3 regions of the Pseudoduganella sp. RAF19 genome follow, and region 1 is predicted to be linked to each of the others. Evidence: predicted binding sites of a transcription regulator. Region 1 holds the regulator's gene; each other region holds the start of a gene.
What was found. The regulator LexA, encoded in region 1, represses DNA repair genes until DNA is damaged. The targets are predictions, from matches to a motif close to ACTGTATNNNNATACAGT.
Positions count from the first base shown of each region.

Region 2: a site for LexA is predicted at 2,352-2,369, ahead of AB4Z19_RS00250 (PA0069 family radical SAM protein). Genes of this name have one in related genera too.
Region 3: a site for LexA is predicted at 5,373-5,390, ahead of AB4Z19_RS19450 (DNA topoisomerase IV subunit B). Genes of this name have one in related genera too.

Region 1 covers NZ_JBFREF010000003.1:549,448-556,282, forward strand. The annotation lists gene purF (amidophosphoribosyltransferase) at 1-660, shown strand, start outside; gene AB4Z19_RS10370 (cystathionine gamma-synthase family protein) at 660-1,892, shown strand; gene AB4Z19_RS10375 (hypothetical protein) at 1,889-2,755, shown strand; gene AB4Z19_RS10380 (glutathione S-transferase family protein) at 2,777-3,400, opposite strand; gene lexA (transcriptional repressor LexA) at 3,400-4,107, opposite strand; gene AB4Z19_RS10390 (hypothetical protein) at 4,234-4,695, shown strand; gene rpsF (30S ribosomal protein S6) at 5,131-5,511, shown strand; gene priB (primosomal replication protein N) at 5,532-5,822, shown strand; gene rpsR (30S ribosomal protein S18) at 5,855-6,145, shown strand; gene rplI (50S ribosomal protein L9) at 6,179-6,631, shown strand; gene AB4Z19_RS10415 (replicative DNA helicase) at 6,718-6,835, shown strand, end outside.
Region 2 covers NZ_JBFREF010000001.1:57,264-64,098, forward strand. The annotation lists gene AB4Z19_RS00240 (Hsp70 family protein) at 1-1,656, opposite strand, end outside; gene AB4Z19_RS00245 (DUF2760 domain-containing protein) at 1,653-2,231, opposite strand; gene AB4Z19_RS00250 (PA0069 family radical SAM protein) at 2,384-3,538, shown strand; gene AB4Z19_RS00255 (gamma-glutamylcyclotransferase) at 3,535-4,107, opposite strand; gene AB4Z19_RS00260 (LysR family transcriptional regulator) at 4,116-4,985, opposite strand; gene AB4Z19_RS00265 (VOC family protein) at 5,074-5,607, shown strand; gene AB4Z19_RS00270 (fumarylacetoacetate hydrolase family protein) at 5,609-6,631, shown strand; gene maiA (maleylacetoacetate isomerase) at 6,628-6,835, shown strand, end outside.
Region 3 covers NZ_JBFREF010000007.1:54,453-61,287, forward strand. The annotation lists gene AB4Z19_RS19435 (M64 family metallopeptidase) at 1-179, shown strand, start outside; gene AB4Z19_RS19440 (hypothetical protein) at 266-760, shown strand; gene parC (DNA topoisomerase IV subunit A) at 869-3,217, opposite strand; gene AB4Z19_RS19450 (DNA topoisomerase IV subunit B) at 3,299-5,296, opposite strand; gene AB4Z19_RS19455 (potassium ABC transporter ATPase) at 5,522-5,614, shown strand; gene kdpF (K(+)-transporting ATPase subunit F) at 5,611-5,700, shown strand; gene kdpA (potassium-transporting ATPase subunit KdpA) at 5,700-6,835, shown strand, end outside.

The DNA of each region.
Region 1 (6,835 bases):
GGCCTGGCGGATGACGTTGATGTCGTGATGCCGATTCCGGATTCGTCCCGTCCCGCCGCGATCCAGCTGGCGATGCGCCTGGGCGTGGATTACCGCGAAGGCTTCATCAAGAACCGCTACATCGGCCGTACCTTCATCATGCCGGGCCAGGGCCTGCGCAAGAAGTCCGTGCGCCAGAAGCTGAACGCGATTGCCGACGAATTTAAGGACAAGGTCGTGCTGCTGGTGGACGACTCCATCGTGCGTGGCACCACCTCGCGCGAGATCGTGCAGATGGCACGCGAAGCCGGCGCCAAGAAAGTGATCTTCGCTTCCGCAGCGCCGCCAGTGCTGTACCCGAACGTGTACGGCATCGACATGCCGACCCGCGATGAACTGATCGCCCACGGCCGCACGGTGGACGAAGTGTGCAAGGAAATCACCGCCGACGCGCTGGTGTACCAGGACCTGGAAGACCTGAAGCGCTCCATCTCGGACGTGAACCCGGCATTGACCCAGTTCGAAGCGTCCTGCTTCGACGGCAAGTACATCACCGGCGACGTGTCGCCTGAGTACCTGGACCGTCTGGAAGCGTCGCGCCACAATCCGAAGAAATCGGACAAAGCCGAAGATGCCGCGCGCACCCAGCTGAACCTGAACACTGCGACAACGGAATCGTAATGAAGAACTACGGCTTCACCACCACCATCCTGCACAACGACCGCCAGAAGGGCATCGAGCACGGATCGCTGCACAAGCCGATCCACACTTCGGTGACCTTCGGCTACGCAGACGCGCGCCAACTGGCGTCTGTCTTCCAGGGCAAAGAGCCGGGCTTCCGCTACGGCCGCCAGGGCAATCCGACCGTGTCGGCGCTGGAGGATAAGGTCAACAAGATGGAGCAGGGCGTAGGCACGATCTGCTTCGCTACGGGCATGGGCGCGATTGGCGCCGTGTTCCAGGCGCTGCTGCGTGCCGGTGACCATGTGGTGTCGTCGTCTTTCCTGTTCGGGAATACCAACTCCCTGTGGCAGACCGTCGCAGGGCAGGGCGTGGGCGTGGACTTCGTGGACGCGACCGATGTGGCCAATGTGGCTGCGGCCCTGAAGCCGGAAACGCGCATCGTCTTCGTGGAGACGATCGCCAATCCGCGCACGCAAGTGGCGGATCTGAAGCGCATCGGCGAGCTGTGCGCCGAGCGCGGCATTCTCTACATCGTCGACAACACCATGACCTCGCCTTATCTGTTCCGTCCGAAGACGGTCGGTGCAGGCCTGGTGGTGAATGCGCTGACCAAGTCCATCGGCGGACACGGTAACGCGCTGGGTGGCGCCCTGACCGATACCGGCGCTTACGACTGGACGAAATTCGCCAATATCTTCGACAACTACAAGAAGAACCCCGCGCCGATGTGGGGCCTGGTGCAGATCCGCGCCAAGGGCCTGCGTGACTTCGGCGCTTCGCTCGGTCCTGAAGCGGCGCACCATATCGCTGTCGGCGCCGAGACGTTGGCGTTGCGCATGGAACGCACCTGCACCAACGCGCAGGCGCTGGCCGAGATGCTGGAAGCGGACGACCGCGTGGCCGCCGTCTACTATCCTGGCCTGAAGTCGCACCCGCAGCACGATATCGCTTCGGAGCTGTTCAAGGATTACGGTTCACTGCTGTCCTTCGAACTGGCGGAAGGCATCGATTGCTTCGATTACCTGAACAAGCTGAAGCTGGCGATCGCAACGTCCAACCTGGGCGATACGCGCACGCTGGTGATTCCGGTGTCGCATACCATCTTCTTCGAGATGGGGCCGGAGCGCCGTGCATCGATGGGCATTGCCGATTCGCTGATCCGTGTATCGGTCGGCATCGAAGACACGGCCGACCTGCTGGACGATTTCCGCTCCGCGCTCGACGCATGATGCGCCTTCGCTGGATGCCGGCTGCTGCGTTGTCTGCCGCGCTGGCACTGCCGGCGTATGTGGCTCTCGCGGCCAGCACCGTCACCGTGCCTGTCGAGCTGCAGGACGGCCGTCCGGTGGTGTCGCTCAAAATCGCGGGCAAATCCCATCCCTTCCTGCTGGACACCGGCTCCAACACGGCGCTGCATCTCACGCCGGACTTGCTGGCCAAGGTGCCGGGCTTGAAACTGACCGGCCGCAAATTGCATACGCGCGACCTGTCCGGCCAGGAGCAGGAGGCCGACGAATTCGTGATTCTCGATCTGGTACTCAACGGTGTGCATTTCGGCGAAGTGCGCGGCCAGGCGTTCAAGCCCTGGGGCCTGCACCTCGGCGAACCGCTGCCGCAGCCGGAAGACAAGTTCTCCGTCATCGGCCTGCCGCTGTTTGCGAAGCAGGCTTTCGTGTACGACTACAGCGCGCGCCAATTCAGCTTTGGCGCCAAAGTGCAGCATGGCGGCCTATGGAAGGTGCTGCCTTACGAAGCGAGCAAGGAAGGACTGGTGGTGCGCTTCGTGAACCCGCGCACCAGCTACCGGCTGGTGCTGGATTCGGCGTCCACAATTTCGGTTGTAAGCCGCCAGCGTGCAGAGGAAAAGAATGACGAAACCGGCACGTGTCCGATGAATATTGGGCCGGGCCGCGGCTGCAACTACGTCGAGGCGGGACTGGGCGACGATGGCATCAGCTTCCAGCCATTGCTGCACGACCTGCCCGAACAATTCACTGCCGACGGTATTGCCGGCGCAGACTTCTTCCAGCATTACGCTGTCTACATCGACCAGGCCGGCGGCCAGGTCGCAGTGCGCCGCAAGGATCGCTGAGGCGCGCTTAGTACGCCTTCGCTACCAAGGGGCGGCCCCTGGCATCTGGTACGGGTGGCGCCAGCCGGGCAGGGCGCGGATGCGATCGAGCCAGGCTGCAACGCGCGGCGGATAGCTGACGTTGGCTTGTTCAGGCCAGAACAGGTAACCGCAAAGCGACAGGTCGGCAATGCTGGGCTGATCGTCCAGCAGGAACTGGCGGCCGTCCGTCAGTTCCTCATCCAGGCGCACCATATCGTCATCGAAGCGGCGGCGGAACCATGGCAGCACGGTGCCTGCATAGGCACCGGCATCGTCGAACTTCTGGCCATAGCGCAGGTGGGCCATGGAGAAGCCGATGCGGTTGGCTTCCCAGAACAGCCATTCGCGGCAGCGTTCCAGGCGTTCCTTCGATTCGCCGCCCCATGCGCCGAGATGTTCGGCCATGTGCAGCAGGATGGCGTTCGATTGCACGTACGGTTTGCCGTCGTGGACCAGCAAGGGCACTTCGCAGTATTTGGCCAGGCTGCGGAAGGGCTCCGGGCGATCGGCCCGCGCCAGGCGCAGGTCGATCTCTTGGTACTCGTGCGGCACGCCCGCCACTTCCAGTAGCAGCTTGACCTTGTAGCTGTGGCCGGACTCGCAGTTCCCGTACAGCTGGATCATTAGTGCCAGGTCCTCATCAGGCCCACGGCCAGGCCTTCCAGCGCGAAGTCGTCTTCCGGCGTGACGGTGATGACCTTGAAGTCCGGGTTTTCCGGCAGCAGTTCGACGGTGGAGCCGGATTTGCGGTAGCGCTTTACCGTCACTTCATTGCCGATGCGCGCGACCACGATCTGGCCGTTGCGGGCGCTGTCGGTCTTCTTCACCGCCAGCAGGTCGCCGTCCATGATGCCGATGTCGCGCATCGATTCGCCGCGTACTTTCAGCAGGAAGTCGGGCTTGGACGAGAACAGGTTGGGGTCAACGTTGTAGCTGGTTTCCAGATTTTCCTGCGCCAGGATAGGCGAGCCTGCGGCCACGCGGCCGATCAGCGGCAATGAAACCAGCATGCCGGCGGGTACCTGGGGCAGGGCGTCGTCGTCAGTATGGACGGTGGCGCGGCGCGAGCTGGTTGCTGCGCTGCTTGCCGCACCGGTGCCCGATGCTGCGGCGCCGAAGCTGCCGGTCAGACGGATGCCGCGCGAGGTGCCGGCAGTGATCTCGATGGCGCCCTTGCGCTGCAGGGCTTTCAGGTGTTCTTCGGCAGCGTTGGCGGACTTGAAGCCGAGTTCCGCGGCGATCTCCGCGCGGGTCGGCGGGAAGCCGGTGTTGTCGATCGCGTCCCTGATCAGATTGAGGATTTGTTCTTGACGTGCTGTGAGCTTGATCATGGTACGTGTGCTGTGGATATAGACAGTCTGTATTTTTGTACAGTGTGGACCATAATGCAAGCAAAATTGTTGCATCCTGAGAAAAATTTCGGCTTAATGTCGAAACGACAATGCTCGGAGGACGGGATGGGACGCTATGCTTTCTTGCTCGCTGCTGGTATTGCGCTGTTCGGCGCACTGATTCATTTCCTGGCACCTCTGTTGGGAGCGGAGTGGTACGCGTTCTTCCAGGCGCCGCCTGCCGTGGTCGCCTCGGCGCGCGGCGGCACTGCGCTGGCGCCGCTTGGTTCGGTGGTGATCGGCGGACTGATGCTGTTATGCTCCCTGTACGCACTGGCTGGCACTGGTGCGCGCCGCCTGCGCTGGTTGCCGTTTGTCCCGCAGGCGCAAGGCACGATCGCCGCCGTCTGCCTGCTCCGCGGCCTGCTGCTGGTACCGTCCGTGATCAAATTCCCTTCGCATGTGACCACGTTTGATGTGGTCGCGTCCCTGATCTGGTTTGTGACGGGCGTGGCGTTCGTGATCGGCATCCTCTCGCGCCAGCCGGTGCGAATTCCTTCCTTACCTGAGGGGCAGCCCGGCAACTGACAGCGCCGACGCCGGCGTCTTTTCCTGCACCAGCGCAATGCCGAGCTGCTGTGGCTGGCGATCTGTGGCGGTGTGGCGCAGGGCCAGTGTTTCATCGTCAATCGCACCGAAGCGCACGCGGAGCAAGCCCCGATCTTGAGATGCGGATCGGAAGGCAGTGGCTTCATCCAGTCTGGAACATCGTATAAATCATTTCCCTGTTGTGCGCTCCATTCGTGTCGCGAAAACAATATTGCTCATTCCAGTCGATGACTGCCTGCACATCAGGGAAGAAAAATGCCCCAGCATGCCTGTTCGCCGGCCAGCCAGGCTTGAGGCAAAGCAGGGAGGTGCTTGAGCTGGCTGGGAAAAAGTGGTATATTTGCGGGCTTACCTCTTCCCACACCTGTCTTGACGCCAGGGTGGGCTATTTTCACAGTCCTTAAGGGAGTTTACATGCGTCACTACGAAATCGTATTTATCGTCCATCCGGACCAAAGCGAGCAAGTGCCCGCGATGATCGAACGTTACAAGACCAGCGTGACCTCGCGCGGCGGTAACGTGCACCGCGTGGAAGATTGGGGCCGCCGTCAAATGGCGTACTCGATCCAGAAGCTGGCCAAGGCACACTACATCTGCATGAACATCGAGTGCGACAACGAGACTCTGGTCGAACTGGAAACCGCATTCAAATTCAATGATGCCGTGCTGCGTCACCTGACCGTCAAGATGAAGAAAGCGGAAACCGCTCCTTCGCCAATGATGAAGTCGGTTCAGCGTGAAGACGCGGCCAAGAGCCATCGCGCCGAAGCACCAGCAGCTCCTGCAGCGGCCTAAGTCCTGATCAGGAAGAAGGTCTGAACCAGCTACGAGTCATTGCCCTCATCACCGAACGGGACAGCGTCCGCTACACCCCGGCCGGTCTGCCGATTGTGAATGCAGTATTGCAGCACAGTTCGCAACAGATGGAGGCAGGCATCGCCAGACTGGCCGAGTTTGAGATCCCCGCCGTTGCGGCAGGCGATATCAGCAAACGGTTCAGTGAAGCGACCCTCGGCGGCATCTATGAGTTCACCGGATTCCTGGCCAAGAAAAACCGCAATAGCAGAACCCTGGTATTTCACATCATTGATTTTCGTACCGTCTGAGACGGTGCAATTTTTAGATACAGGAGCCTAAAATGGCATTCGGTAAAAAGTTCGACAAAAACAAGCTCAAGCTGAAAGAAAAGCGCAAGCAGCAAAACCCTCTGTTCAAGCGCAAGAAGTTCTGCCGCTTCACCGCCGCTGGCGTTGAGCAAGTGGACTACAAAGATGTAGACACCCTGAAAGACTTCATCCAGGAAAACGGCAAGATCATGCCAGCACGCCTGACCGGCACCAAGGCGCACTACCAGCGTCAAGTTGACACCGCTATCAAGCGCGCCCGCTACCTGGCCCTGCTGCCATACACCGATCTGCACCACGCTTAATTAGCGATCAGATCAGAGATCCTGGAGAACACTATGCAAATCATTCTGTTGGAAAAAGTTGTTAACGTCGGCAACCTGGGCGACGTGGTAAAGGTCAAGGACGGTTACGCACGTAACTTCCTGATCCCGCAAAAGCTGGCTCGCCGTGCGACCACCGCTGCTGTGGCTGAATTCGAAGCCAAGCGCGCTGAACTGGAAAAAGCTGCTGCTGCCAAGCTGGCTGCTGCCCAGGCACAAGGCGAAAAGCTGAACGGCATGACCGTGACCGTGGCTCAGAAAGCTGGCGTGGACGGCCGTCTGTTCGGTTCCGTGACCAACTTCGACATCGCTGAAGCCCTGACCAAAGCTGGCTTCGCCGTGGAAAAAGCTGCCGTGCGCCTGCCGACCGGCCCGCTGAAGACCGTTGGCGAATTCCCGGTTGCTGTTTCCCTGCACACCGACGTGCTGGCGGAAGTAACCGTTGCCGTGGTTGGCGAAGCTGCCTAAGTAATTGTTGTACAAATAGAAAAGCCGGGCGGCAGCGCCCGGCTTTTTTATTGCCAGTAAGTTTGATCATCCTCGAAGCAGGTATAATGCGCGCCATGAATCCCGCTCCATCCGCCGACCCGCAAGTCGATGCCCTCCGAATCCCGCCGCACTCCATCGAGGCAGAGCAATCTGTCATCGGCGGCCTGCTGCGTGATAACGCGG
Region 2 (6,835 bases), on a different contig from region 1:
TTCATCGGGGCTCCAGGAATCGAGCACATCGCCGATCTGGTCCTGACGGCGCACGGAGGAACCGAAGAAGCGGAAGTGCACCGGCTCGCCGACCACCAGACCGAATTCCTGGCCCGGCAGTTCCAACTCGCTACCTTCTTCCATGCCGAACGGCGCCACGCACAGCGCCTGGATTGGCGGCTCCATGCCCGGAATCGCCGGCATCGAGGATTCGACCGCCACATAGTAGGAACGCGCCGTGCCGCCACGGATGCGCACACCGGCGCCGCGACGCACATAGCTGTAGTAAGCCGCGCCGCGTGCTACGGCCAGATCCAGGTCGGCGCCACCCAGCATACGCGCCGGTTCGGCGCCTTCGGTGGATAGCCAACCGTTGATAGTATCCATCACGCGCTGCGACAGCAGCTCGGACTTGAACACGCCGCCGTTGAACAGCACCGCGCTCGGATGCAGGAAGGTGTGGGCCGGATTTGGCGTGAAGCCTTCCAGTTCAGCCGTTGCGCCCACCTGGCGGCCAAGGAAGGCGGCCAGGTGGCGGGTGATGGCGGCGTCCTGCGCGTAAGGCAGGCCAAGCTGGGTCAGGCCCGCGCGAGGTCGCACAGCCGGACGCGCCGATGCCTCAACAAGCGGGAAGAAACCGTCGGTGATGAAGGTGGTCACTTCAGCGCGCGTCAGTTCGGTGCGGATCGAGCCGCCAATCAGTTTCGAGCCGCGGCTTGGCACCACGATAGGCCAGGTCTCGGCTTGGGCATTGGCCAGCAGGTTTTCCTTGGCGGCGCGGCAGCCGTAGGTCAGGGCGCGCAGCTGCCAGGCGTCCAGCTGCGTGCCATTCGCGGCCAGCTTGCGCGCCACGAGATGGGCCAGGGCCAGGTCCATATTGTCGCCGCCCAGCAGGATATGGTCGCCCACGGCCACGCGGTGCGGTTCCAGCTTGCCGTCGCGTTCCAGGATGGCGATCAGCGAGAAGTCGCTGGTGCCGCCGCCCACGTCGACCACCAGGATGATGTCGCCCGGCTTCACTTCCTTGCGCCAGCGGCCATCGCTGCCCTGAATCCAGCTGTACAGGGCAGCCTGTGGTTCTTCCAGCAGCGTCATGGCTTCGTAGCCGGCGGCCTTCGCGGCTTCGGCCGTCAGTTCGCGCGCGGCCGGATCGAAGGATGCGGGAATCGTGACCGTGATGGCCTGCTCGTTGAAAGGCGCTTCCGGATGCGCCTTGTCCCAGGCGCTGCGCAGGTGCTGCAGGTAGCGCGTGGATGCTTCCAGTGGCGACACGCGCTGCACTTCTTCCGGCGCATCGTTCGGCAGGATGGCGGCGCGGCGGTCCACGCCAGGGTGGCACAGCCAGCTCTTGGCGCTCGACACCAGGCGGATCGGCGTGGTGGCGCCGCGGCTGCGCGCCATTTCGCCCGTCACCTGGCCCGCTTGAGCGGCCCATGGCATTTGCAGATCGCCGGGCGCCAGTTCATCGGCGTGCGGCAGATAAAGGAAGGACGGTAGCAGCGGCAAGTCTTCGACGGTGCCGGGGCCGGTCAGCTGCGGAATCGGCAACACGCCGTGCTGGGTTTTCTCGCCGTCGCTGCCGCCCAGGTCCACATAGGACAGGGCGCTGTGCGTGGTGCCAAGGTCGATGCCAATGGCGTAACGGGAATCGCTCACAGTTCCACCTCGGCCGGCGCCAGGATTTTTGCGTCATGTGCTTCCGCCAGTTTCGGCAGATGCACGCTGGTGGCGCGCCAGCCACGGTGGCTCAGCGTACCGGTGAAGGGGGCCTTGCCGACCACGTTGCCGGTCAGGCGCACGGCGGCCGCGTCGAAGCCCTCCGGCAGCGTAATGCGGCTGCCTTCGGCTTCGTTGCGCACGGATTCGATGCTGAAGTGCTCGCGCAGCACTTTGGCGCAGCCTTCGTGCACCACGCGCGCCGCGGCGCCAATGTCTGCGTCGGCATAGCCGGACAGATTCTCTTGCGTGAAATCGATCAGGCGCGCTTCGCGTTGCAGCAGGCTGAGAAGCTGCAGGGCTGCGTCCGGCGTGGCTTCGCGCAGTGGCGCGGCGGCTGGTGCTGGAGCAGGGGCTGGCGCAGGGGCCGGTGCGGGAACAGGGGCCGCGACGGGGCCAACCTGGTCATCGCGCACGCGGGCAGCGAATTCGGCGTCGCCAAGGATCTTGAAAAAAGCACCGATGGCGAGGGAAATCCGGCTCCCGAAGGAGGGCAGCGTTGTTGGTTTGTTCATTTATTGCTCTTTGAAGGTGGGGGACATCCCAGGAGGAGTGCGAATGATACCAGTTCGACCACATCTCCGGCGGGGCTGTCTGCCGCCGCGCTTGCGGCTGGCCGCTGTGAGGCTTAAAATACTGGATATATATACAGTATCCGAGGCAGCTCATGCAGGACGAAGAATTCGAGGGGCAGGTCATGCTGCCGCCGCAGTCGCTGAAGGCGCAAAAAGGGCGCGGGGCGGTGTCCAACCTGCAGGGGCGCTATGAGGTGTTCGGGCGCGAGCTGTATGACGATGGCTGGGAGCGCGAGGAAGAGGAGCCCAAGGCCTGGCGCACCCACGTCACCGACGAAACGGCCAAGTCGATTTTGACGCGCAACCAGTCGCCGGACATTCCTTTCAATGTATCGCTGAATCCCTACCGTGGCTGCGAACACGGCTGCATTTATTGTTTCGCGCGTCCCTCGCACAGCTATCTGGGCTTGTCGCCGGGGCTGGACTTCGAAACGCGCCTGTTCGCCAAGACCAATGCGCCCGAGCTGCTGAGCAGTGAGCTGGCCAAGGCGAGCTACGTTCCGGAACCCATCGCGCTGGGCGTCAACACGGACGCTTATCAGCCCTGCGAGCGCCAGTACAGGATTACGCGCCGCGTGCTGGAAGTGCTGCAGGAGTGCGATCATCCGGTGGGCCTGATTACCAAGTCTTCCTTGATCGAGCGCGATGTGGACATTCTCGGCGCGATGGCGGCCAAAAATCTGGCCGCAGCGTCGATCACCATCACTACGCTGGACAGCAAGATCTCGCGTACCCTGGAGCCGCGCGCCGCCGCACCTTCACGCCGCCTGCGCACCGTCGAAACGCTGGCCAAGGCGGGCATCCCCGTCGGCGTGAGTATCGCGCCCATCATTCCGTTTGTGACCGAGCCGGATATCGAGAAAGTGATGAAGGCCGCGCGTGATGCCGGGGCGGTGATGGCGAGCTATGTGGTGCTGCGCCTGCCATGGGAAGTGAGTCCGCTGTTCAAGGAATGGCTGGAGGCCCATTTCCCCGACCGCGCGGCGCGCGTGATGAACCGCGTTCGCGATATGCGCGGCGGGAAGGATTACGACGCGACCTTCGGCAACCGCATGCACGGTGAAGGTATCTGGGCCGACCTGATCGACCAGCGCATCGCCAAAGCCACCAAGCGCCTCGGCATGCTTGGCCGCGGCACTCGCTTCCGCCAGCTCGACTGCACCCAATTCAAGCGCCCTCTGATCGTTCCCGCGCTCAGTCCGCGCGCCAAAGCCGCCGCAGCAGCGGGGCAGATGGATCTGTTTTAAGCCTTGTTCAGCGCGGCCAGGTGTTCTTCGATGGCGTGGACGTGCTCGTCGTGGTGGCCCATGTCGCGCAGGGATTCGGCCAGGCGGAGGAGATATTCGATGTTGGGGCCGCTGGGGCCGGAGGCTGCCGCGATGTGGCGGGCAATTTCTTCGACAGGGGCGTCGCCGAGGTAGGCGGCGTTGTCGGCGGTGGCGATGTAGACCAGGCCTTCTTCGACGCTGCCGTCATTGTCGAAACGGATGTCGATGGCCAGGCGCAGGTAGCCGTTTTTCTCGCGGTGGTCGAGATGGGCGAATTCTTCGGGCGTGACGAGGTAAGCCACACCGTGGCAGACCGCGCCTTCTTCCGGGATCAAGGTCGCCACGCGGCCGGGCGACTCGGGCGTGCCGCGGTGATCGTGCGAGCCTTGCCAGAAGCGGCGCGTCCAGCCGGTGATGCTGGCGGGGCGGCGGTCGATGAAGGGGAAGTCGGCTTTGTAGATCAGGGACCCATATCCGAACAGCCACACGCTATGGTGGCCGTCGAACATATCCATCGTTTTGTTGATTGCACTGGTGTCGTGAGTCATGGCGATCATTATAGGGCGTGTTCGCCGAGGAAGCTGATGAAGCGTTCCGCAGCGGGCGAAGGCGTGCGCGAGGCCTTGGTGTAAATGAAGAACTTGCGCATCAATTCGGGTTCGGTGAGCGGACGCATTTCCAGTCCGTAGCGGCGCACCATGGTCGCGGCGTACGGCAGGCAGGCCGTCACACCAAGGCCGGCGGCGACCATGGCCAGGGCCGTCGTCATGAAGGTCACTTCGTTATAAGGGCTGAGCGAGTGCATCTCGCGCAGCAGGCGCTCGGTGAACTGGCCCTGCAGTGCAATCAAAGGATGGGCATTCAGTTCGGACCAGCGCACGCAATCCTGGGCGGCCAGCGGATGGCCGGCCGGGAACACCGCCATGAAGGGCATTTCGAACAGCAGCTGCGCATCCACATCGCCCAGCAGGTCGCGCTCGGGACCAATGCCCACGTCCACCTCGCCGCTGGAAACGCGCGGCGAGACATTGTCGACCGGGCAGTCGATCAGCTGCACCTGCACGCCCGGATAGGCCTCGCGATAAGAAGCAATCACCTCCGGCAGCAGGGTGCAGCTCAGCATCTGCGGCGCGGCCACGCGCACGATGCCTTTCTTCAGCGCCTTGCGGCTGGCGATATCGGCCATGGCGCCGTCCAGGTCCTGCAGCATCTTGTCGAACAGGGGATACAGCTCGCGGCCCACTTCCGACAGCTGCACGCGGCGCGTATTGCGCTCCACCGCTTTCACGCCCAGCAACTGTTCCAGCTCCTTGATCTGGCCGGACAGGGCGGACTGGGTTACGTGCAGCAGCTCGGCAGCAAGGGTGAAGCTGCCGGTGCGGGCCAGCGCAACGAGGGCGCGCATCTGGCGAACGGTTGGACTCATCAGGAAATCTAATAAATTGCCATGAAAATATCGTTTGTATGATAGCTGAAACGGGAGTTTAATGTCGGAATACTGAGGAGACCCCGCCATGAAAATCAAGCAAATCCACCACGTCGCCTACCGCTGCAAGGACGCAAAGGAGACCGTGGACTGGTACGTGAAGCACCTGAACATGAACTTCGTGCTGGCCATCGCCGAAGACGAGGTGCCATCGACCAAGGCGCCGGACCCTTACATGCACGTGTTCCTGGACGCTGGCCACGGCAACGTGCTGGCCTTCTTCGAACTGCCGACCCAGCCCACCATGGGCCGCGATGAAAACACTCCGGCCTGGGTGCAGCACCTGGCGCTGGAAGTGGACTCGATGGACGAGCTGCTGGCCGCCAAAGAGCGCCTGGTCGCCGGCGGCATCGACGTGCTGGGTCCCGTCAATCACACCATCTTCAAGTCGATCTATTTCTTCGATCCGAACGGCCACCGCCTGGAACTGGCGGCCAACGTCGGCACGCCGGAAATGATGAAAAAGCTGGACGACGTGAAGTGGGAAATGCTGGAAGAATGGTCTAAAACGAAAAAAGCGCCCAAGCACGCCGCCTGGATGCACGCCCCGCAGGAAAAATAAAATGAAGCTCGCAACCCTGAAAGATGGCAGCCGCGACGGCCGCCTGGTCGTCGTATCGCGCGACCTGAAAATGTGCCAGGCCGTTCCCAATATCGCACCAACCATGCAAGCCGCACTGGACAACTGGAACACCGCCGCACCGCAACTGAAACAGATTTACGCCTTGCTGAACCAGGGCAGCGCATCCGGCGCCAAGCCTTTCGACGAAAAGCAATGCCACTCGCCGCTGCCGCGTGCCTACCAGTGGGCGGACGGTTCGGCCTACATCAATCACGTGGAGCTGGTGCGCAAGGCGCGTAAAGCGGAAGTGCCGGAGTCCTTCTACACCGATCCGCTGATGTACCAGGGTGGCTCCGATTCTTTCGTCGGTCCGCGCGATCCGGTGTATGCGCTGAGCGAAGAGTGGGGCATCGACCTGGAAGCGGAAGTGGCGGTGGTGACGGGCGATGTGAAGATGGGCGCATCCCTTGAAGAAGCAGGGCAGGCGATCCGTCTGGTCATGCTGGTGAACGATGTCTCGCTGCGTAACCTGATTCCGAACGAACTGGCCAAGGGCTTCGGCTTTTTCACGTCCAAACCGGCCAGCGCTTTCTCGCCGGTGGCCGTTACGCCCGATGAACTGGGCAAGGCCTGGGACGATGCCAAAGTACGCCTGCCGCTGCTAGTGCAGATCAATCGCCAGCCTTTTGGCAAGCCGAATGCAGGCGAGGACATGACCTTCAACTTCGCCCAGCTGGTGGCGCATGCGGCGCAGACGCGCGAGCTGTGTGCCGGTACGATTATTGGCTCGGGCACGGTGTCCAACAAGCAGGGCAGCCTGCACGGTTCCAGCATCGCCAACGGCGGCGTCGGCTACTGCTGCTTGGCCGAGGTGCGCATGTACGAAACCATCGAATCGGGCAAGCCGCAGACCGGCTTCCTGCAGTTCGGCGACCAGGTGCGCATCGAGATGCATGACCAGCAAGGCAAAACTATCTTTGGCGCCATCGAACAGACCGTCCGTCCTTATGGAGAGCGTGCATGAAGCTGTACACCTACTTCCGCAGTTCGGCCGCCTACCGCGTGCGCATTGCGCTGAATCTGAAGGGGCTGGAGTACGACGCCGTTCCCGTGCACCTGCTGCGCGATGGCGGCGAGCAGCGCAAGGAAGCCTTCACCAGCGTTAATCCCAGCGCCCTGATTCCTGCGCTGGAAGACAATGGCGTGGTGCTGACGCAATCGATGGCCA
Region 3 (6,835 bases), on a different contig from region 1:
TCTCGAAGGCGCCCAACGCCAAAGCCGTGGGCGCGTTTGAAGGGGCCAACTATGAGGCGACCGGCTACTATCGTCCGCAGCAGCAGTGCGTGATGTTCGACCGCAGTGAAGCCTTCTGCTCAGTGTGCGCGGAAGCCATCAGTGAGACCATCGATCTGTATTCGCGGCCTGCGATGTAATCAATTGTTACTTGGTGCGGTGGCGCACAGTGGCAATTGTTGCGTGAGCATATTCTGATTTCACCCAATTACCACGAGGTGAAATCATGAATAAATTGCTCGCAACCCTGATCGCCAGCGTGTTCGCTACCGCGGCCTACGCACAGACTCCTGCGCCGACCACGGTGCCAACTTCTCCGGCTATCTCGAAAGAGCAAGCCAAGGCTGATGAGAAGGTCTCCAAGGCCGAAGTCAAGGAAGCCAAGAAGGACGCCGACGCGGACAAAGATGTAGCGAAAGTGGCCGATAAGGCCGAGAAGAAGAAAGCCAAGGCTCACGCCAAGGCCGCCAAAGCCCACGACAAGGCCAATGAGAAAGTCGCCAAGGCCGATGCCGACGACAAGATGAAGGCTGAGGCAAAGGCTGAGAAGGACATCGCTTCTGCCGACACCAAGGCCGCCAAGGTCGATGCCAAGCAGGATGCGAAGGTAGCCAAGGAACAGGCCGAGGCCAATCGCGACAAGTCCATCGCGGCGGCCAAGACTTCTGAGGTGAAGGCCAAGGCTGCGGCGGATGTGAAAGAAGCTGCGGCCAAGCATTAAACCCACTGCAAAACCTGGTGGCGGGCTCGATGAGCCAGCCACCTGTTCAGCACCTGCGGCTTTGATCAGGTGGCTGGCACGTCAGTGCCTGCCACCAGCTTTCAAGGTTCAGGTGTTCGGCAGCAGCCCCGTAGGCTTGATACGGGTCGGCATCGCCTTGCCCTTGCGGGCGCGCTTGCCGAAGTGCGGCTCCAGCACAGTCGGACCCATACGTTCCTCCTTCGCCTTCTGCGCATTGCCGATGCCCAGCACGGTCACGCCTTTCTGCGTAATCGCGCGCGCGGCAACCAGCTTCTCCTTATCTTCCAGCTCCATCAGGATCACGCCGCGTCCGCCGTTGGACAGCACCTTCATTTCGTCCATGCCGAACACCAGCAGGCGCGCCTTCTCGGAGATGGTCGCCACCGCGCTGGCATCCTCGGCCACCACGGTCGGCGGCAGCGGCTTGGCGCCCTCGTCCAGCGTCATGAAGGCCTTACCGCCCTTCAGTCGCGACACCATATCGCCGGCCTTCGCAATGAAGCCATAACCAGCGTCGGACGCCATCAGCAGTTGCGTATTCGCATTGCCCGCGAAGTAGTGCAGCAGGCGCGCACCGCCGGACAAATCGACCAGCGTGGTGATCGGCACGCCATCGCCACGTGCGTTAGGCAGGGCGGCGACCGGCACGGAATACACCTTGCCGTTGTCGCCAAAGCCCAGCAGCGTATCCACCGTGCGGCACTCGAAGGCGCCGTACAGCGCATCGCCGGCCTTGAAGGTGAACTGGGCCGGATCGTGGCCGATGCCGGTACGCGCGCGCACCCAGCCTTTTTCCGAAATGATGACGGTGACCGGCTCGTCCACCACCTTCTGCTCGACCACGGCCTTCTGGGCTTCTTCGATCACGGTGCGGCGGGCGTCGCCATAGGTCTTGGCGTCGGATTCGATTTCCTTGATGATCAGGCGCTTCATGGAGGACGGATTGTCCAGCAGGTCTTGCAGCGTCTGTTTTTCCTTGCGCAGCTCGGCCAGTTCCTGCTGGATCTTGATCGCTTCCAGGCGGGCCAACTGGCGCAGGCGAATCTCAAGGATGTCTTCGGCCTGGCGGTCCGACAGCTTGAAGCGCTCGATCAGCGCCGCTTTCGGCTCGTCCGAATTACGGATGATGTGGATGACCTCATCGATATTCAGCAGGATGGTCTCGCGGCCTTCCAGGATATGGATGCGGTCATCGACTTTATTCAGGCGGAACTGGGTGCGGCGGGTCACGGTGGAGAAGCGGAAATCGATCCACTCCTGCAGGATTTCCATCACGCCCTTCTGGCGCGGACGGCCATCGCCGCCGATCATCACCAGGTTCATCGAAGCCGACGTTTCCAGCGAGGTGTGCGCCAGCAGCATCAGCATGAATTCGGTCTGGTCGACGTTCTTCGACTTCGGCTCGAACACCAGGCGCACGGCAGCTTCGCGGCCGGATTCGTCGCGCACCTTGTCCAGCTGGGACAGGATCAGCTGCTTCAAGGTCAGCTGCTCAGGCGACAGCGCCTTCTTGCCCATCTTGACCTTCGGATTGGTCAGCTCTTCGATCTCCTCCAGCACTTTCTGTGCAGAGGTACCGGACGGCAGTTCGTACACCACGGCCTGCCATTGGCCACGCGCCAGTTCTTCGATCTTCCAGCGCGCGCGCACTTTCATCGAGCCGCGGCCCGAGGCGTACATATCGTCGATCTGCGCGCGCGGCGTGATCAGCTGGCCGCCACCCGGGAAGTCCGGACCAGGGATCAGCTGCATCAGCTCAGCGTGCGACAGTTTGGGATTGCGAATTAGCGCCACCGTGGCCTGCGCCACTTCGTTCAGGTTGTGCGACGGGATTTCCGTCGCCAGGCCCACTGCAATTCCCGATGCGCCGTTCAGCAGTACCATCGGCAAGCGTGCCGGCAGCAGGGCTGGCTCCTCGTACGATCCGTCGTAGTTGGGGATGAAGTCCACGGTGCCCTGGTCGATCTCGTCCAGCAGCAGGCGGGAGATCGGGGTCAGACGGGCTTCGGTGTATCGCATTGCCGCAGCGCCGTCGCCGTCGCGCGAACCGAAGTTACCCTGGCCGTCGATCAGCGGATAGCGCAGCGAGAAATCCTGCGCCATGCGCACCATCGCGTCGTATACCGACTGGTCGCCGTGCGGGTGCAGCTTACCCAGCACGTCACCCACCACGGTCGCGGACTTGCGCGGCTTGGCGGTCGGGCCCAGGCCCAGTTCATTCATCGAATACAGGATGCGGCGCTGCACCGGCTTCTGGCCGTCGCACACGTCCGGCAGGGCGCGGCCCTTCACCACGGAGATGGCGTAATCCAGGTAGGCGCGTTCAGCAAAGGTGGACAGGGTCAGCGTTTCGCCGCCGTCGCCGTTATCGCCACCGCCGCCGTTGTTGTCCGGCTGTTCCGGTGCCGGTTCGTCAAAGAGATTTGCTTGAGTCATAGTCGTTGTCTTTTCCTGAAACCAGAGGCTTAAACCGGGTGGCTGCCACGATGTGGCAGCCACCAGCTTCACGCTGTTGGTTTAAATATCAGCTTCCACCTCATTGCCATGTTCCTCGATCCAGGCGCGGCGGGCGGCGGCTTCGCCTTTACCCATCAGCATATTGAAGCGGGAAGACGAGTAGCTGTGATCGAAGTCGCCCAGCGACACCGGCAGCAGGCGGCGGGTATCCGGATTCATGGTGGTTTCCCACAGCTGCTCCGCATTCATTTCGCCCAGGCCTTTGAAGCGGGAGATGGTCCACGATCCATCCTTGAGACCATCCTTGCGCAGCTTGTCCTCGATCGCCACCAGTTCGCCGTCATCCAGCGCATACAGCTTCTGGATCGGCTTCTTGCCGCGCGCCGGTGCATCCACGCGATACAGTGGTGGACGCGCCACGCAGATATGGCCCTTCTCGATCAGCGCCGGGAAGTGGCGGAAGAAGAGGGTAAGCAGCAGCACCTGGATGTGGGAACCGTCGACATCCGCATCGGAGAGGATGCAGATTTTGCCGTAGCGGAGGCCGCTCAGGTCCGGCGACTCGCCGTAGTTGTGCGGATCGACACCGATTGCCACGGCGATGTCGTGGATCTCGTTATTGGCGTACAGGCGATCGCGGTCCGTCTCCCAGGAGTTCAGCACCTTGCCGCGCAGCGGCAGGATGGCCTGGAATTCCTTGTCGCGGCCCATCTTGGCCGAACCGCCTGCCGAGTCACCCTCGACCAGGAACAATTCGGTGCGGGTCACGTCGTCGGTTTCGCAATCGGTCAGCTTACCCGGCAGCACGGCCACGCCGGAAGACTTCTTCTTCTCGACCTTTTGTGCGGAACGCAGGCGGGACTGGGCCTGCTTGATCACCAGTTCGGCCAGCTTCTTGCCGTAGTCGATGTGCTGGTTCAGCCACAGCTCCAGCGCAGGCTTGGAGAAGGTGGACACCAGGCGCACCGCATCACGCGAATTCAGGCGTTCCTTGATCTGGCCCTGGAATTGCGGGTCCAGCACTTTGGCCGACAGCACGAAGGAAGCGCGTGCGAACACGTCTTCCGGCAGAAGCTTCACGCCTTTCGGCAGCAGCGAGTGCAGCTCGACGAAATTCTTCATCGCACCGAACAGGCCTTCACGCAGGCCGGATTCGTGGGTGCCGCCGTTTGGCGTTGGAATCAGATTGACGTAGGACTCGCGCACCACGCCGCCTTCCTCGGTCCATGCCACCACCCATGATGCGCCTTCACCTTCGGCAAAGCCTTCAGCGTCCGGCGTGGCGAACTGCTCGCCTTCGAACAGGGGGACGATGGTTTCGCCGTTCGAGGTCTGGGCCAGCTGTTCGTTCAGGTAGCCGCGCAGGCCATCCTTGTACATCCAGGTCTGCTCGTCGCCGTTCTTGGCGTTCTTCAGCGTGACCGACACGCCCGGCAGCAGCACGGCCTTGGAGCGCAGCAGGCGTTGCAGCTCGACCTGCGAGATCAGCGGCGAGTCGAAATACTTCGGATCCGGCCAGGCGGTCACGCGGGTACCGGACTTCTTGCCGTCTTTCGGCGCCGGCTGCGAGTTCAGTGGTTCGACCAGGTCGCCGTTTTCGAAGGCCAGATGGTGGAAGCCGTTACCCGCGTCGTCCTTGCGCCAGACGGAGATCTCAAGGCGCTTGGACAGCGCATTGGTCACCGACACGCCAACGCCGTGCAGGCCGCCCGAGAAGGCGTAAGCGCCGCCCGAGCCTTTGTCGAATTTACCGCCTGCGTGCAGGCGGGTAAAGACGATTTCCACCGTCGGCACGTTTTCTTCAGGGTGCAGACCGACCGGGATGCCGCGGCCGTCGTCTTCCACCGTGATGGAGCCGTCCGCATTCTGCGTGACGATAATATTTTTGCAATGGCCGCCGAGCGCCTCGTCAGAGGCGTTGTCGATCACTTCCTGGATGATGTGCAGCGGGTTTTCCGTGCGCGTGTACATGCCGGGGCGCTGTTTGACAGGCTCCAGGCCCTTGAGGACGCGGATGGATGATTCGCTGTAGTCGGATACTGGTTTTTTAGTGGCCATACTTGGAGTTGCGGTTTTGGTTAAACACGGACGCTCCGCATTCTATCCTTAACCGACGGGGGTGTAGCAAGTGGATAGTGTGTTTTTATACAGTATCACTTGTCATTTGAATAATTATGCGGCGTTTACGCCTTGTTTACACCACATCTCCAAGTCTTTACACCATCTTTAGACCTCGCTCGATAAGCTGGAACCATCGAAACTACCCCTGTTGCGAGGACAAGAATGGATGTTGTGTTCATCGGCGCAATCGTGGGCTTCCTGGTCGTGACCTGGGCATTCGCCGCAGGCTGCGACAAGCTGGGGGGCCCGCAATGAGCGCGTTCTATCTGCTGGGCGCCGTGGCGTCCGCCGGCCTGCTGGTCTATCTGGTTTATGCCTTGCTGAAGGCGGAGGATCTGTGATGAGCGCCCAGGCCATTATTCTGCTGATCGTCTTCCTGGCCGTGCTGCTGGCGGTGTCCTGGCCACTCGGCGCGCTGCTGGCGCGCGTGGGTGAGGGCGGCGCCGTGCCCGGCATGCGCTGGCTCGGTCCCATTGAGCGTGCGCTGTACCGTGTCGCCGGCGTGAAAGCCGGGGAGGGCATGGGGTGGAAGGCGTATGCCGTCGCCCTGCTGGTCTTCAATACGCTGGGCGCGCTGGTCACTTACGGCCTGCAGCGCGTGCAAGCGTGGCTGCCGCTCAATCCGCAATCGATGGCGAACGTCAGCCCCGATTCGGCCTTCAATACGGCCGTGAGCTTTGTGGCGAACACCAACTGGCAGGGCTACAGCGGTGAGCAGACCATGAGCTACCTGACCCAGATGCTGGTGCTGACTTGCCAGAACTTCTTCTCCGCGGCGACCGGCATTGCCGTGGCCTTTGCGCTGATCCGCGGTTTCAGCTCGCGCTCGGCCAGGTCCATCGGCAATTTCTGGGCCGACGTAACGCGCTCCAGCCTGTATGTGCTGCTGCCGCTGTCGCTGGTGTTTGCCGTGTTCTTAACGAGCCAGGGTGTGATCCAGAACTTCTCCGCCTATCAGGATGTGCACCTGATGGACGCGGTCACCTACAGCCAGCCGAAGAACGACGCGGCCGGCCAGCCGGTGCTGGATGCCAAGGGGCAGCCGGTGCTGGAAACCCTGACCACCAGTACCCAGACCATCGCGATGGGGCCGGTCGCATCGCAGGAAGCGATCAAAATGCTGGGCACGAACGGCGGCGGCTTCTTCAACGCCAACTCGGCGCATCCATATGAGAACCCGACCGCGTTAAGCAACTTCGTGCAGATGCTGGCGATCTTCCTGATTCCTGCGGCGCTGTGCTTCACTTTCGGCCGCATGGTGGGCGATCGCCGCCAGGGCTGGGCTGTGCTGGCCGCGATGACTGCGATCTTTGTTGTCATGACGCTGTGCGTGTTCGCCGCCGAGCAGCAAGCCCACCCGGCGCTGCAAGCCCTTGGTGTGGACCAGCACACCACCGCCATGCAATCGGGCGGCAATATGGAAGGCAAGGAAACCCGCTTCGGCATCAACGCTTCGGCACTGTTTGCAGCGGTGAC